2 linked regions of the Syntrophobotulus glycolicus DSM 8271 genome follow. The protein of the gene in region 1 interacts with the protein of each later gene in a pairwise test. Links are inferred from orthologs where the notes say so. Each region holds a gene or a part of one and is shown on either strand. Other genes may lie near its edges.

Region 1 (4,826 bases):
CGGCTGTCTCTTTATTTCTAATTTTGAGCTGGCAAATTTTGCGAAGAAGAACGGGGTAAAAAACATCCACTCCATGCATATTGGAGGGAAATATCCATTTGGATTCGGAACGGTAAAGCTTACGCCCGCTTTGCATGGATCAGGCATACCGAAAGGAGACGGAACTTTTTGGTATGGTGGCCTGGCCTGCGGTTTTCTGATCAATATGGACGGGTTGTGGGTATATCACGCCGGAGACACCGGATTGTTCAGTGATCTGCAATTGATAAAAAACTTTTGCGCATTAGAGGCAGCGATGTTGCCGATCGGGGATAATTTTGGGATGGGTCCGGACGATGCGGTGCTCGCGGCGGAAATGCTCCAAGCAAAATATGTGGTCCCCATGCATTACAATACTTTCCCTGTCATCAGGCAAAATCCTGAAGCTTTTGTTTCAGCACTTGAAAGTAAAGTTCCGAAGACGAAAGGCGTTATTCTGGAACCCGGGCAAAGCCTGCAAATTTAAACATTAAGCAAAAATTTTGTTGTTAAGTTATGGAAGAATGCCCTGCCAAGGCATTCTTTTTTCCTACAGGGAATAAAAAAAGAAATCGGGAAAGATCTTTTTTATAAGGAAATTCTAAATCTTATTGAGGATAATTTTTAGTAAACCTGGCTAAAATATTAGTCAGGACGGTGATTTTAAAATGAGAGAAAAAGAATGCAACAATCAGTGCGCATTTTCAATTGACGGGCGCTGCCGTCTGGAGAATGTCCAGGGGATAAAGAAACCGCAATGCCCTTACAAGGAAGGTAATGTCAATTCGTTTTCAGTATCCTAGAAAGTGGATGGAAAAAGGAGGAGGCCGCCATGAAGATGAAAGAGATTAAAAACAGTCTGAAAATCACGCAAAAAGGTATGAAACAGATGCAAAAAGGAATGTCTAAAGATTTGAAAAAGGCCGGAAACAGACAGTTTAATATCATTGAAGAAATGAAGATGGAAATCGCCTCCGAGCTCGGCTTGAAGAGAAAATAAAACAAAGTATGCTTAGTCATCACAGCAGGTCCTGCCTTATGTTATAATGAAAAAAATAGGTAGGGCTTTTTTATTGGGTAAAACAAAACATCAGCAGACAAAATGATGACAGCCCGGATGGGAGAAAACACCAGATGTTCACGCATCTCCATGTCCATACTGAATACAGCCTGCTGGACGGAGCGGCCAGGATCAACAAGCTTGTGAAAAAGGCCGGGGAATTGGGTATGCCCGCTTTGGCCATTACGGACCATGGTGTAATGTACGGGGTAATAGACTTTTACAAGGCCTGTAAAAAACAAGGGATTAAACCGATCATTGGCTGTGAGGTTTATGTGGCCCCGGGAAAATTGACCGAAAAAAATGCGGGCCGGGATGATAAGAATTATCATCTTGTTTTGCTTGCCGAAAATATGGAAGGCTACCGCAATCTTGTAAAAATAGTCTCAAATGCCCATATTGAAGGATTTTATTATAAACCGAGGACAGATAAAAAATTCCTCAGGGAAAACAGCAAGGGGCTAATTGCGCTCAGCGCTTGTCTGGCTGGTGAAATATCCGAGCTGATTTTGGAGGATAACCTGGAAAAAGCCCGGGAAACGGCCTTGGAGTATCTGGATATATTCGGTAAGGGCAATTTCTTTCTGGAGATTCAGGACCATGGCTTAAGAGATCAGCAAAAGGTCAATACTGAAATGCTGAAGATTTCCCGGATGACCGGAATCCCCATCGTAGCGACCAACGATGTGCACTATGTCGAAAAAGCTGATTCCTTCCTGCAGGATGTCCTATTATGTATTCAGACCGGTAAAACATTAAACGATCAGACCAGAATGAGCTTTGAAGGGCAGGAATTCTATTTGAAAGCTCATTCCGAAATGAATCTGCTTTTCGGAGAGCATCCTGAGGTTTTGGAAATAACCGAGGAAATAGCAGCCAGGTGCAATGTTGATTTTGCCTTCGGGACAAATTTTTTACCCGATTATCAGGTTCCCGAAGGATTTACACTGGATCAATACCTGCGGGAGCAATGCGCGCAGATCTTCCCCCAGCGCTATCCCCAGGCAGGTGAAAGAGAAAAAGGACGCCTGGAATATGAGCTGAATGTCATCACCAAAACAGGTTACTCCGGCTATTTTTTAATTGTGGCTGATTTTTGCCGGTACGCGAGAGAAAATGGCGTAACGGTAGGACCGGGGAGAGGATCGGCAGCCGCCAGTATGGTCGCTTATTTATTAGGAATTACCGATATTGAACCACTCAGGCATGATCTGCTCTTTGAACGGTTTTTAAATCCTGAAAGAATAACCATGCCTGATATCGATATAGATTTTGATCCTGAAGGCAGAGATAAAGTCATTAAATATGTCACACAAAAATATGGTGCGGATAAAGTCTGTCAAATCATCACCTTTGGAACTATGGGGGCCAAAGGCGCGATCAGGGATGTTGGCAGGGTCCTGAATATCCCGCTCAGCAAAGTGGACAAGGTGGCTAAAGCCGTTCCCAATGAACTGGGGATGACTCTGGAAAGGGCGTTGACCGTTTCTCCTGATCTGATCAGAATGGTTAGCGAGGAAGAAGAAATCAAACGGCTTCTGGAAATTTCCCAGGGACTTGAAGGGATGCCCAGACATGCGTCTACCCATGCCGCAGGGGTCGTGATCGCCAGAGAACCGTTGACCAACTATTTGCCTTTGCAAAGAACAGCGGAAGGATTTCCCATGACCCAATTTCCGATGAAGACAGTTGAGGATATCGGCTTGTTAAAAATGGACTTTCTGGGGTTACGTAACCTGACGATCATCAGCCAAACTCTGACCAGAATTCAAGAGACGCAGGGAAAAACAATCGATCTCAACAAATTGCCATTAGACGATCTGAAAACTTATCAAATGCTCTCTGAAGGCAAGAGCTCCGGTGTCTTTCAGCTGGAAAGCGGCGGTATGAAAGCTATTCTCAAGGAGCTGAAACCAAGCTGTTTTGAGGATATTATTGCCGTCTTGGCCCTTTACCGGCCCGGTCCCATGGAACAAATACCGGAATTTATTAAGCGTAAGCAAAGCGGCAAGCTCAGCTATCTTCATCCTAAATTAGAAAAAATCTTACAGGCTACTTATGGAATTATCGTTTATCAGGAACAAGTAATGCAGATCGCCAGGGATTTGGGCGGATACTCTCTGGGCCGGGCGGATTTGCTGCGCAGGGCAATGGGGAAGAAAAACCGCGATATTATGGATGAAGAACGCCAGAATTTTGTTCATGGACTTCAGGATGATCACGGCGAGGTAATTGTCCCCGGTGCCATACGCCTTGGCCTTAAAAAGAATGAGGCCGAAGAAATATTTGATCTTATGGCTAAATTCGCCGAATACGGGTTCAATAAAGGCCACGCGACGGCCTATGCCTTGATTTCTTACCAGACAGCTTATTTGAAAGCCAATTTCCCTTTGGAGTTTGCCGCATCTCTTTTAAGCTCGGTCATCGGTGTTTCCGATAAAGTTTCTTTTTATATTCATGAAGCCCAAAACAATGGCATCACGATTTTGCCCCCCGATGTCCAGTTCAGTTATAATGATTTTGCCATTGAGGGCAGGGCCATCCGCTTCGGTCTGGGAGCTGTCCGCAATGTTGGCGCCCAGGTCGTTGAAAAGATCATTGAGGAAAGGAAAAACGGGCCCTTTCGTTCGCTTTATGATTTTATCAGCCGGATGGATTCCAGAATGGTCAACAAAAGAGTGATGGAAAGCCTGATTAAGGCAGGGGCGTTCCAATCGCTTTGTTCAAGAGCACAGGCTTTGACTGTGCTTGAGAGGATGCTTGATTTGGCTCAAAACAGGCAGAGAGACCGGGAGTCGGGGCAAATGTCCCTTTTCGATCTTGATGAGAAGCTGGAAGAAGACTTTGCAATGCCTCAATTAGACGAAGTTTCTCAAGGAGATATCTCCAAGCTGGAGAAAGAATACCTGGGTTTATATCTGACTAATCATCCTTTATCGTCAATTGAAACGCAATATAAAGACCTGATTAGTTCCGATATTGCGACCTGTCTGGAAGGCTTAGAAGAAAAAAAAGTGATCTTATGCGGAATAATTACGTCTTATAGACAGACAATAACAAAAAGAGGCGAGATGATGGCCACTTTTCTTCTTGAAGATCTTTCGGGGACCATCGAAGTCCTGGTTTTCCCCAGAGTTTTTGCGGAAGGATCAAATTTGCACAATGACAATATTGTCATTGTTAAGGGCAGATATTATCTTAATGAAGATGAGAAGAAGATCTTTGCCGAAAAAATTAACGAATTAAATGAGTTTAACCAGGGGCCTGAAACAAATGCAAGAGGGGAAAAAGAGGAGAACTCAGGTTATGACAGGGTGGACACAAAGCATGGAAGGCTTTTTTTAAAATTAAATCGTGAAGACAAGGAACTGCTCGGCAGGATTTTGAAATTACTGGAAAACCATTCTGGAAAAATCCCCGTATGTGTATATTTTGCGGACAGCAAAAAATCATTTAAATTAAGCCAAGAATATCGGGCCGAGAAATCTCATGCTTTTTGCCAAAATATTACTGCACTTCTGGGACAAAACAATGTAAAATGGCAATGAAGCAAATTTAGTATTATCGTTGCTCTGATCAATCAAAAATTTTTTGGAGGAGAAAATTTGTGCGCATCGCTGTTTATCCAGGAACCTTTGATCCGGTAACCCTTGGACATATGGACATTTTACACAGAGCGGCTCAGCTTTTTGATAAAATCATTATTGGAGTAGCCGCAAACAGCAATAAAGAAACCCTGTTTTCTTTA
Region 2 (10,462 bases), 1.6 Mb from region 1 along the record:
ATGTGTAACACCGAGGAACATCCCATAACCAAACTCAGCATTATCTTCAAACAAGGAGTTTGCCCATGTAGGACCTTGACCCTTAGCATTTACTGTGTAAGGTACGGAAGGAGCACTACCGCCCCAGATGGAGCTGCAGCCTGTGGCATTGGCAATCATCATCCGGTCACCAAAGAGCTGAGTCAGAAGTTTGACATATGCAGTTTCACCGCAACCAGGGCATGCTCCGCTGAACTCAAAGGTCGGACGGAGGAACTGGCTGTTCTTGACCGTATATTTGTTCGCAATCCTGTTATCTTTATCAGAAACAGTAAGCGCATAATTCCAGTTTGGAATTTCTGCTTCGGTTTCTTCAGCAGCAGGCTTCATCACCAGCGCTTTCTGTTTAGCCGGGCAGATTTCTGCGCAGTTTCCGCAACCGGTACAATCAAGAGGAGTTACCTGAATACGATACTGTAAGCCTTCAAGCTCTTTCCCGCTTGCTTTGATGGTTTCAAATCCGGCAGGAGCTTTTTTCACTTCATCAGCATCGAGCAAGAAAGGTCTGATTGTTGCATGTGGGCAAACATAAGAGCACTGATTACATTGGATACAATTTTCTTTGATCCAGCGAGGAATCGTTACCGCAATACCGCGTTTTTCATAGGCGGTAGTACCGGCTGGGAATGTTCCGTCTTCATAACCGTCGAATGCGCTTACAGGGAGAGTATCCCCTTCCTGAGCGGCCATTACACGAACAACCTTTTTAATGAACGCAGGATCATTTTCATCACCGAGGAAGATCCCGTCGTTAGCGTCCGCATTGGCCCAGGACGCAGGAACATCAACTTTTACAATGGCATTAACACCGGCGTCAATAGCCTTATAGTTCATGTCGACAATTTCCTGACCTTTTTTACCGTAAGTCTTCACAACGGAGTCTTTCAGATATTTGATGGCGTCATCAATGGGAATAACATTGGCAAGCTTGAAGAACGCGGACTGCATGATCATATTGATTCTGCCGCCCAAGCCAATTTCCTTGGCAATCTTAATGGCGTCAACAATGTAGAAGTTTGCCTTTTTATCGTAGATTGCTTTTTTCAGTGAACCAGGAAGTTTTTCATCCAGTTCCTCAACGGTCCATTGGGTATTCAAAACAAATGAACCACCCGGTTTTAAGGATTTGAGGAGATTGTATTTATCAACATAAGCCTGGTTGTGACAAGCGACATAGTTTGCGTTTTGCACCAGGTATGGAGCTTTAATTTCTTTCTTCCCAAATCTTAAGTGAGATACGGTTGTACCGCCGGATTTCTTGCTGTCATAAGCAAAGTAAGCCTGAGAATACAGATCGGTATGGTCACCAATGATTTTAATTGCCTGTTTGTTGGCGCCAACTGTACCGTCTGCACCTAAGCCCCAGAACTGACAATTGATTGTGCCTTCCGGAGTGGTGTCAATTTCTTCTTTAACTTCCAGTGAGGTAAATGTAACATCATCAACAATACCAACAGTGAAACGGTCCTTAGGCTGATCGAGCTTCAGGTTTTCGTATACTGCAAGGATCTGGGAAGGAGTTGTATCCTTGGAACCCAAACCATAACGTCCGCCGACAATGATCGGTTTTTTATCATTATTGTAGAATACGTCGACAATATCAAGATATAACGGTTCGCCGAGTGAACCAGGTTCTTTTGTGCGGTCAAGCACTGCAATTTTCTTCACTGAAGCAGGTATGACATCAAGAAGATATTTTGCTGAGAAAGGACGATAAAGATGAACGATGATCACGCCGACTTTTTCGCCTTTTGTTGCTAAATAGTCAATCGTTTCTTTAATGGTGTCCGTAACCGAACCCATAGCAACGATGATATTTTCAGCATCAGGGGCACCATAATATTCGAATGGTTTGTAGTAACGGCCGGTCGCATCGCCATATTTTTTCATATAGTCAGCTACAATATCAGGAACATTGACATAGAATTTATTGGAAGCTTCTCTGCCCTGGAAGTAGATATCAGGATTCTGGGCAGTACCTCTGAGGCAAGGATGATTAGGATTAAGAGAATTATCACGGAAACGTTTAAGAGCATCCGTATCAATGAGAGGTTTGATCTCTTCATCCTCAGGCAGGCTGATCTTTTGAATTTCGTGAGAAGTTCTGAATCCGTCAAAGAAGTGCAGGAAAGGCACTCTGGCTGTCAGTGTGCTCAGATGAGAAACCATGCCGATATCCAAAGCTTCCTGAACATTTGAAGATGCCAGAAGGGCAAACCCTGTCTGACGGACGGACATTACGTCCTGATGGTCACCGAAAATAGAAAGGGCGTGTGCCGCTACAGCACGGGCACTAACATGGAAAACCGTAGGAAGAAGCTCCCCGGCAATTTTGTACATGTTAGGAATCATGAGCAAAAGACCTTGTGATGCAGTGTAAGTAGTTGTCAAAGCTCCTGCTTGGAGTGATCCGTGAACTGCACCTGCTGCACCTGCCTCAGACTGCATTTCCACTACTTTCATTGTCTGACCGAAAAGGTTTTTCTTTTCATGAGCAGCCCATTCATCTGCAAATTCTGCCATGTCAGACGAAGGAGTAATTGGATAGATCGTTGCGACTTCGGAAAACGCATACGACGCATAAGCCGCAGCTTCATTTCCAGCCATTGACTTCATTTTGGCCATTGAAATTGTTCCTCCCCATAAAATTTATTTAAATTTAAAGGTTCTCTTTATTATGAAACATTACCCTAAATCCAATTCATCAAAGGGTTCTGTTTATCCGGCCTTGCCTTCCGGCACATTACCGACAGCTAAACCACCTCCTAATTTAAACAGTTGGAAAACACCGGAAAACAGTAAATATATATAGGATAAGGATAAGCAAATGAAAAACGTACTATACAGGTGTTCCTGAACTTCATGAAATGATGCAGACTACGGAATATTTTTCAGGCTGGACTACAATCACAATTTCCATATGTTACTGTTTGCACATGTCAGCATACAAATCAACTCGATTTCCGAAAGAATATGTATTATTTTGAATTTTCACAAATTTTAGCGAATACAAACCGAGGGAACTATTTTGCATAGTTCCCTGAACAAGTATAGTATACTATTTCCTTCTTCTTCTCGTCAAGGGATTATTATTCTGCAAAATATGTTACAATGTACCATAAATTCCTGTTTCTTCTATGACTGAAGGACTGCCGGTTTTCTTCGCTTTTGTTCAAATAAGCTTGTGATCTCAGAGGCTATACTCCAATAAACTGAAAGACCGTTAAAACAATCACTCCCGGAAAACCTAAAAAAGCAACCAAGATCACCGTAAAAATATTAATCGGAATTTGAATATTTACTACACTGAGCAAAAGATTGATCAGCCATAATCCGACCACTCCGCCAAGCATATGGATCATAACCCTGATCAGCTGATTTGGTCTTCTCAAAGAGGAGATGACCACCAATAATAACAAAATAACAAACAGTATCATAAAAACAAATGTCATACCATTCTCTCCCACTTCCGAATTACTGCATTCTATGCGGAAAGCGGACAAGATATGACTGTAGCCTTCATTCCTTCTTTAACCGGACCATGATCTTTTTACAGCGGTCTTCTTCCTTCCAATGCTCTGGCAATTGTCACTTCATCAGCATATTCCAGATCAGCGCCAACAGGCAGCCCGTGCGCAATTCTGGTGACCTTTATCTGCAAAGGCTTAAGCAACCTGGCCAGATACAAAGCCGTAGCTTCTCCTTCAACAGTAGGGTTAACCGCAATTACGATTTCACTGACTCCTTCCAGTCTGGACAACAGACCACCAATATTAAGCTGTTCCGGCCCTATCCCTTCCATAGGAGAAAGCACCCCGTGCAGAACATGGTACAATCCCTTGTATTCCCCAGTCTTCTCCAGGGCCACAACATCCCGGGACTGCTCGACCACACAAAGAATTTCCCTGTTTCGTTTTGGACTGGAACATATCCGGCAGGGATCGGAATCTGTATAATTACCGCAAATACTGCAATACCGAATATCCTTAAGGGCGGCACTGATGGCCTTTGAAAGTCCGGTAGCTTCATCTGCATGCTGGAGGGCATAAAATGCCAATCTGCCGGCAGTCTTTGGCCCTATGCCGGGCAGTCTTGAAAACGCTGCAATTAAATCAGCCAAAGGCTGAGGATAATAAAAAAAATCCATAATATACCAATCAAGCCTTTATATTTAAAACAATCCGGGAATATTCAAGCCTCCGGTCAATTTTCCCATTTCTTGTTCCGCCATATTCTGCGCATTGCGGATTCCCTGGTTAACCGCGGCTTTAATCAAGTCTTCCAGCATTTCGACATCGTCCGGATCTACAGCTTCAGGTTTTATTTTCAGTTCTTTCACCTCAAGGTCGCCGCTGACAACCACTTCAACCGCTCCGCCGCCGGAGGAAGCCTGAACCGTCTTATCTCCAAGCTCTTCTTTGGCTTTCAGCATATCCTGCTGGAGCTTCTGCGCCTGTTTAAGCATTTGATTCATATTTCCCATTCCACCTGGTGGTTTAAAGGCCATAATTATACACTCCTTATCAAAATATTCTTTTGATATCATTCCTTCATTGTTGTCACCGTATCATTTTACTTCTCTTTCTTGACCACTACAAGATCCGAACCAAAGATTTCTTTAGCTTTCCCTACGATATCAATAACTTTTTTTTCTCCGGGGAGAGACTGGGAAACAACCTCGTTTTCCATCATATTATGGAGACTTAAGCGAATTCCGGTGATTTGTCCGAGGATTTCTTCAACAATGTTCCTGTTCTCCGGTTGTTCAAATTTATCCCGGTGAAAAGAATATCCCTCCTTAAAAACGAGCACCAATTTGTCTTGCTCAATCCTTTCCGGATGTGCTTCCAAAAGAAAAGCGTGTGTTGATTTCTTTTTCTTACGCACTCCTTCTAAAACCTGAGGCCAGACTGCAGCGATATCTAATCTCGACTCGTTATTCATTGGATTTTGTTCTATTTTATTAAAACCGGCTTGCTCCTGTGCCATTTGTTTGGGTCGGGGCAGCTTCTGCTCTCCGGTTTTTTGTTCGTTTTGTTTTTGACTTTTCTTGTCGTGCAAAAATCCCGCAGGCTGTTCTGCCAAAAAGCTTTGCATTTGGAAAACCGCTTGAACCAAAACCATCTCAGCACTAAGTCTTGCATTAGGAGCGGCTCGAAGTTCTCCCTCTCCCTTGAGCAAAACATTGATCAAGGCCAGTATTTTTTCGATGCCTGCTTGACCGACTTGTTGTGTCAGCCTGTTCTTCATTTGAGGCGAAAGCATCGGTTCCCGCCCTCCCGCACCAAAAAGCAATCCCTGGCGAAGATATTCCAGCAGCTCCCTGATGATCTGACGGGGGTCCCTCCCCTTTGCTACCGCATCATTAAGCTTGGTCAGGACAAGCCCGCAATCCTCTCCGAGAATCGCCTCCAGCAGATCTGCGCTAAAGCTTTCTCCTACAACACCAAGAATTTCAAACACAAATTCCAGGGTAATATCCCCTTCATGGAGAAGACACTGGTCCAAAATGCTCAGCGCGTCCCTCAGTCCGCCTTCCGCTTTGGAGGCAATAACCATCAAAGCCTCTTCAGCTATCTTACGATCCAGCGAATCACAGACTTCCTGTAATCTTTGAACAATCATTTCCGGGGAAATCCGGTGAAATTCAAATCTTTGAACCCGCGAAAGGATTGTCAAAGGAACTTTATGCGGCTCAGTTGTGGCCATAATAAAAACCACTCCTGTCGGAGGCTCCTCAAGGGTCTTTAACAATGCGTTAAACGCCTCTGCCGTTAACATATGCACTTCATCAATAATATAAACCTTGTATTCCCCTGATGTCGCAGCGAGCTTAACATTCTCCCGGAGATTACGGATTTCATCTATGCCGCGGTTGGAGGCCGCATCAATCTCCAAAACATCCATGGCTTGCCCCTGGTCAATTCCCTGACAAGAATCACATTCATTGCAGGGTTCCTCCCCCCGGCGAAAAGCACAGTTCAAAGCCTTGGCTAAGATCTTGGCCGCCGTGGTTTTTCCCGTTCCTCTGGGACCGCTGAAAAGATAGGCGTGGGCAACCTTATTGCTGATCAGAGCATTTGTCAGAATTCTTTTCACATGTTCCTGTCCGACCAAGTCCTGAAATCGTCTTGGCCTCCATTCCCGGTAAAGCGCCAAATAGGCCATTTCCTTCACCTTCATCCATACCGGTTCAGTTTTTGCCGGCTTGATTTTAACGTAATAAAAAAGATGGTTCTAACCACCTTAAGAAAATAAGACCGTGCACCTTTGCCCGAACCATAACCACCGGACGTTACCTGTAAACCGAAGTTCCCTTCCGGCAACCTTGCGGCACACGGAAAAATCTCCTTAGTGCTGCTTCCGTCAGGACCTGACACGGTTCAAAGCATTCCGTTGCGCAAGACCAGAATGTCATCACTTCAGATGCACAGACTGCTCCGACAATTAGGCCCTCACAAAGGAATTCGATCCCGCTGCAGCGGACTGCGGGTTACAGGGAACCGCTACCTCCCCATCTAGCACGGCCAAACCTATTATACCATTAATCCTTTGAAAATAAAAAGCCCGCTAATAAGCTCTTCACGATATCAAATAAATTTTTTATAAGAATATTGCAAATCCCGTCCTTTTAAAGGGTTACACAAGCGGTTTATTCGATCAAACTCTCATAAATCTTGGACAGGTTGTCCGTCATCCGTTCCAGATAAGTCAAATCATCCTCATTGCTTTCTATCGTGTAAATGGTTTCTACTTTGGCGCCGACTTCCTTGGCCAGTGTTTGGGAAACATCCGGACTGGCCATTTCTTCGGCAAAAATGGCGGTTACTTTATTTTTCTTACAGTATTCTACGAGCTCGGTCAATTGCTGAGCACTGGGTTCGCCCTCCGCAAAAACGTCTTCCACGCTGTTTTGCTCTAAGCCAAAGTCCCGGCAGAGATAGGCAAAAGCAGCATGTCCCGTTACAAAGCTCTTTTTCTGCGCGGACTGGAATTTTCCGTGATATTCGTTGTAAAGGTTTTCGAGTTGGGAGATATAATCATTGCAGTTTTTTTCATAATAGTCTTTATTCGCGGGATCTGCCTGGACGAGAGCGTCCCTGATGTTATTGACCTCAATTTCAGCCCCCTTCAGACTGAGCCAGATATGGGGGTCATATTGCCCATGTTCCTCTCCCCCTTCATGCTCCGCGCCGGCAATCGCTCCAGCGCCTTTGGACGCTTCCACTGCAATCAGACCGGCATTATTGGCCGCTTTAATCGCTTCCTCCACCCATCCTTCCATGCCCAATCCACTGTACACGAAAACCTTGGCCGTACTGAGACCGGTGAGATCCTGCGCCTTTGGTTCAAAATCATGAGGTTCCATCCCATCGGGTATAAGTGTTGAAATTTCTACCTTATCCTTTCCCACAGCAGCAACAAATTCTTTCAGCGCGTTAAAAGTTACGGAAACCTCGAGTTTGCTTTCTTCCGTTTTCGTTACCGGATTATTGCTGCTACACCCCGGAAAGCTCACGACAGCAAGCAAACATAGCAGCAAAACAGTCCACCTTTTTAACAATTTTTCGACCTCCCATACTCTACTTGCAAACGCTTCCCATTTGCATCTATAATATATATTAGTTTTTAAGGATATTTTTGTCAACTGCGAATGATAAGCATTTTCAATAATAATGAGTACTGCGTGCAGAAAGGAATCTCTCATGATTAAAGCCGAAAATTTATTCTTTTCCTATACGGGTTTGCCTCCGTACCTGCTGGAGGGGATCAATCTGCAAATCTGCGGTGGAGAGTACGTATCGGTAATGGGTGAAAACGGCAGCGGCAAAAGCACACTGATGAGGTTGCTCCTGAAATTCATCAAACCCACAGGCGGAAGCATTGCCTCTCAAGCCAAGAGAATCGGCTATGTCCCCCAAAAAAAGGATTTCTCCAACTCGGATTTCCCCATTACCGTCTATGAAGCCTTGAATTCTTACCGCAAATTATTGCGGATCAAAAATAAAGACACGATTGTGGAAAATCTTGAACAGGTTGGAATGTCCGGCTTCACAGGCGCGCTGATGGGCACCCTCTCCGGCGGCCAGAGCCAGAAGATATTGATTGCCAGGGCCTTGATGGGAGCACCAGATTTGCTGGTTTTGGACGAGCCTTCAACCGGGGTGGATCGCAAAAGCCAGAGAGAGATTTATGGTTTTTTGAAAAAAATAAACCAGGAAAACGGCATTACCATTATTTCCGTCGAGCACAACCTGGACGCCGCCATTTCCAACTCAACCTTGATTTACCATCTGACAGGCGGTCAGGGGCATCTCTGTACCCCCCGGCAATACGCCGACGAGTTTTTCCAAAAATAAGGGAGAGGGCGACAAACAATGCTGACTATGTTTCATTACAGCTTTATGCAAAACGCGATTTTCGTTTCCGTATTTATTTCGATTTTATGCCCCTGCATCGGTATTTTTCTGGTTCTTCGCCGGTATTCCATGATCGGGGACGCCTTATCTCATGCCTCGCTGGCCGGCATCACCATAGGGCTGATGTTGAACCAAAATCCCGTACTTGGCGCCTTTCTCTTTACCTCGGTCTGTGGCGCGCTGATCGAGTTCCTGCGCAGCTATTTCCAGAAGTACACGGATTTGATTCTCACCATCGTACTTTCTCTGAGCGTAGGCACCGCCATTACCATCATCAGTTCCGGAAAGCTCCACGCCAGTGCGGATTCATTTATGTTCGGCAGTATCCTGACCGTTACCCGGTTCGATATGATCATGGTGCTGATCCTCAGCGCGGTTTCCGTTCTAACGCTCATTTTCCTTTACCATCAGATGATCTATATCGCCTATGACGAGGAGGCCGCTAGAATAGCGGGCGTCAAAGTCAGACTGATTAACTATGTTTTTTCCGTCCTGGTCGCCTCGGCCATAGCCGTATCCATCAGAATCGTCGGCGTGCTGGTCCTTAGTTCCATGATTGCCCTTCCCGTCGCCACAGCCATGCAGCTTGGGAAAGGATTTCGATTCACCTTGATCTTTTCCATTGTTTTCAGCGTTATAGACATCATGCTGGGGTTGTTTCTATCGTACTATCTCAATGTTGCCCCCGGTGGCTTTACCGCCCTTATTTCGGTTGCCGTCCTGGTCTTGGTTTTGCTCGCCAAAAAGCTGCAGACAAGTGTGGGCGCGGCCTGCAGTCAATAATGCCCATATACCGGCGGCTTTGGAATACTTGACTTCTTAAAATTGTCCACTCTATAATGATAAATGCGAATAATACGCATTTCCGGATCATATAAATGGAGTAAATGAGGTGGATTCATTGAAAACAGTACAGACTAACTGGCCTGCGGGACTAAAAAGAACCCGGCAGCGGGAAAGTGTGCTTACGGTGCTTGAGCTCTCTGAAAAACCTTTAAGCGCATCGGACATCTGCTCCGCAATGGAAAAAAACGGAGACGCCGCCTGGCTGTCCACCGTCTACCGGATTCTGGAGCTTTTCATAAAAAAAGGCCTGGTGATTAAAACCACTGTGATCAATAACGAGATGGCTGTTTATGAACTCAATCGCTTTAAACATCAGCATTATGCTGTCTGTATAAACTGCCATAAGATGATACCGATGGCTGATTGCCCGATGGAGAAATTTATACCCAAACTCGAAGATGAGGATTTTCAGGTTATGGGCCATAATCTGGAGGTATTTGGATTTTGCAGGGATTGTCACCCAAACTGACAATTGTCATCTTAAATTAATGTTTATTCAGGGAGGCGCGCATGGCTACAGAAATATACGTCATAGCGGGCTTTTTGGGAGCGGGAAAAACCACGCTGATCCAAAAGCTGCTGAGAGAGACCTTTAAGAAAGAGAAGGTCGTCCTTATTGAAAATGATTTCGGTGAAATCAGTATTGATGCCGCCCTGCTGCGATCCGGCGGCATTGAAGTGAGAGAGATTAATTCCGGGTGTATTTGCTGCAGCCTTTCAGGTGATTTTGTTAAAGCTCTCCAAGAGCTTTTGGATCGTTTCCATCCGGATAAAATTGTGATTGAGCCGTCCGGCGTCAGTAAGCTTTCAGATATTGTGAAAGCCTGCTCGGACCCGCGCCTTCAACCGCTTGCCGAGGTGAAGGGAAAAATAACAATCGTCGACGCCAACCGCTGTGCACTGTATCTTGATAATTTTGGTGAGTTTTTCGAGGATCAAATCCGGAATGCCGGCATTATCCTGCTTAGTCGCACCGGGGATTGCCCTGAGGAGATAAAAGACGTTTACAAACTGATAAGAGACCTCAATACGCACGCCTCAATCCTGGCAAAACCCTGGGATCAAATCAACGCTGCCGAAATTTTATTTCCACAGGACCATTGCCACGAGCACACCCATGGTCACGAGCATATTCATGACCATGATTGCGATCATAG

Evidence for each region.
Region 2: the proteins of SGLY_RS08665 (region 1) and dnaX interact in binary tests that used the Escherichia coli proteins (3 or more experiments, as listed by UniProt). The link is inferred for Syntrophobotulus glycolicus DSM 8271 from one-to-one orthologs.

The regions. Positions count from the first base shown.
Region 1 is NC_015172.1:1,765,412-1,770,237, forward strand. Bases 758-4,826 are described here. They hold SGLY_RS08665 (DNA polymerase III subunit alpha), read left to right. Parts: upstream 758-1,152; coding sequence 1,153-4,626; downstream 4,627-4,826. Other genes in these bases: SGLY_RS18150 (hypothetical protein), read left to right, coding at 851-1,018; coaD (pantetheine-phosphate adenylyltransferase), read left to right, coding at 4,686-4,826. Also shown: SGLY_RS08660 (metal-dependent hydrolase), read left to right, coding at 1-505. UniProt on the Escherichia coli protein: DNA polymerase III is a complex, multichain enzyme responsible for most of the replicative synthesis in bacteria. This DNA polymerase also exhibits 3' to 5' exonuclease activity. The alpha chain is the DNA polymerase catalytic subunit.
Region 2 is NC_015172.1:164,440-174,901, reverse strand. The notes cover bases 3,910-6,734. They hold dnaX (DNA polymerase III subunit gamma/tau), read right to left. Parts: upstream 6,208-6,734; coding sequence 4,612-6,207; downstream 3,910-4,611. Other genes in these bases: SGLY_RS00810 (metal ABC transporter substrate-binding protein), read right to left, coding at 6,692-6,734; SGLY_RS00820 (YbaB/EbfC family nucleoid-associated protein), read right to left, coding at 4,211-4,546; recR (recombination mediator RecR), read right to left, coding at 3,910-4,186. Also shown: nifJ (pyruvate:ferredoxin (flavodoxin) oxidoreductase), read right to left, coding at 1-2,664; SGLY_RS00830 (pro-sigmaK processing inhibitor BofA family protein), read right to left, coding at 3,237-3,491; more of recR, read right to left, coding at 3,590-3,909; more of SGLY_RS00810, read right to left, coding at 6,735-7,603; SGLY_RS00805 (metal ABC transporter ATP-binding protein), read left to right, coding at 7,746-8,399; SGLY_RS00800 (metal ABC transporter permease), read left to right, coding at 8,427-9,242; SGLY_RS00795 (Fur family transcriptional regulator), read left to right, coding at 9,361-9,774; SGLY_RS00790 (CobW family GTP-binding protein), read left to right, coding at 9,816-10,462. UniProt on the Escherichia coli protein: Part of the beta sliding clamp loading complex, which hydrolyzes ATP to load the beta clamp onto primed DNA to form the DNA replication pre-initiation complex.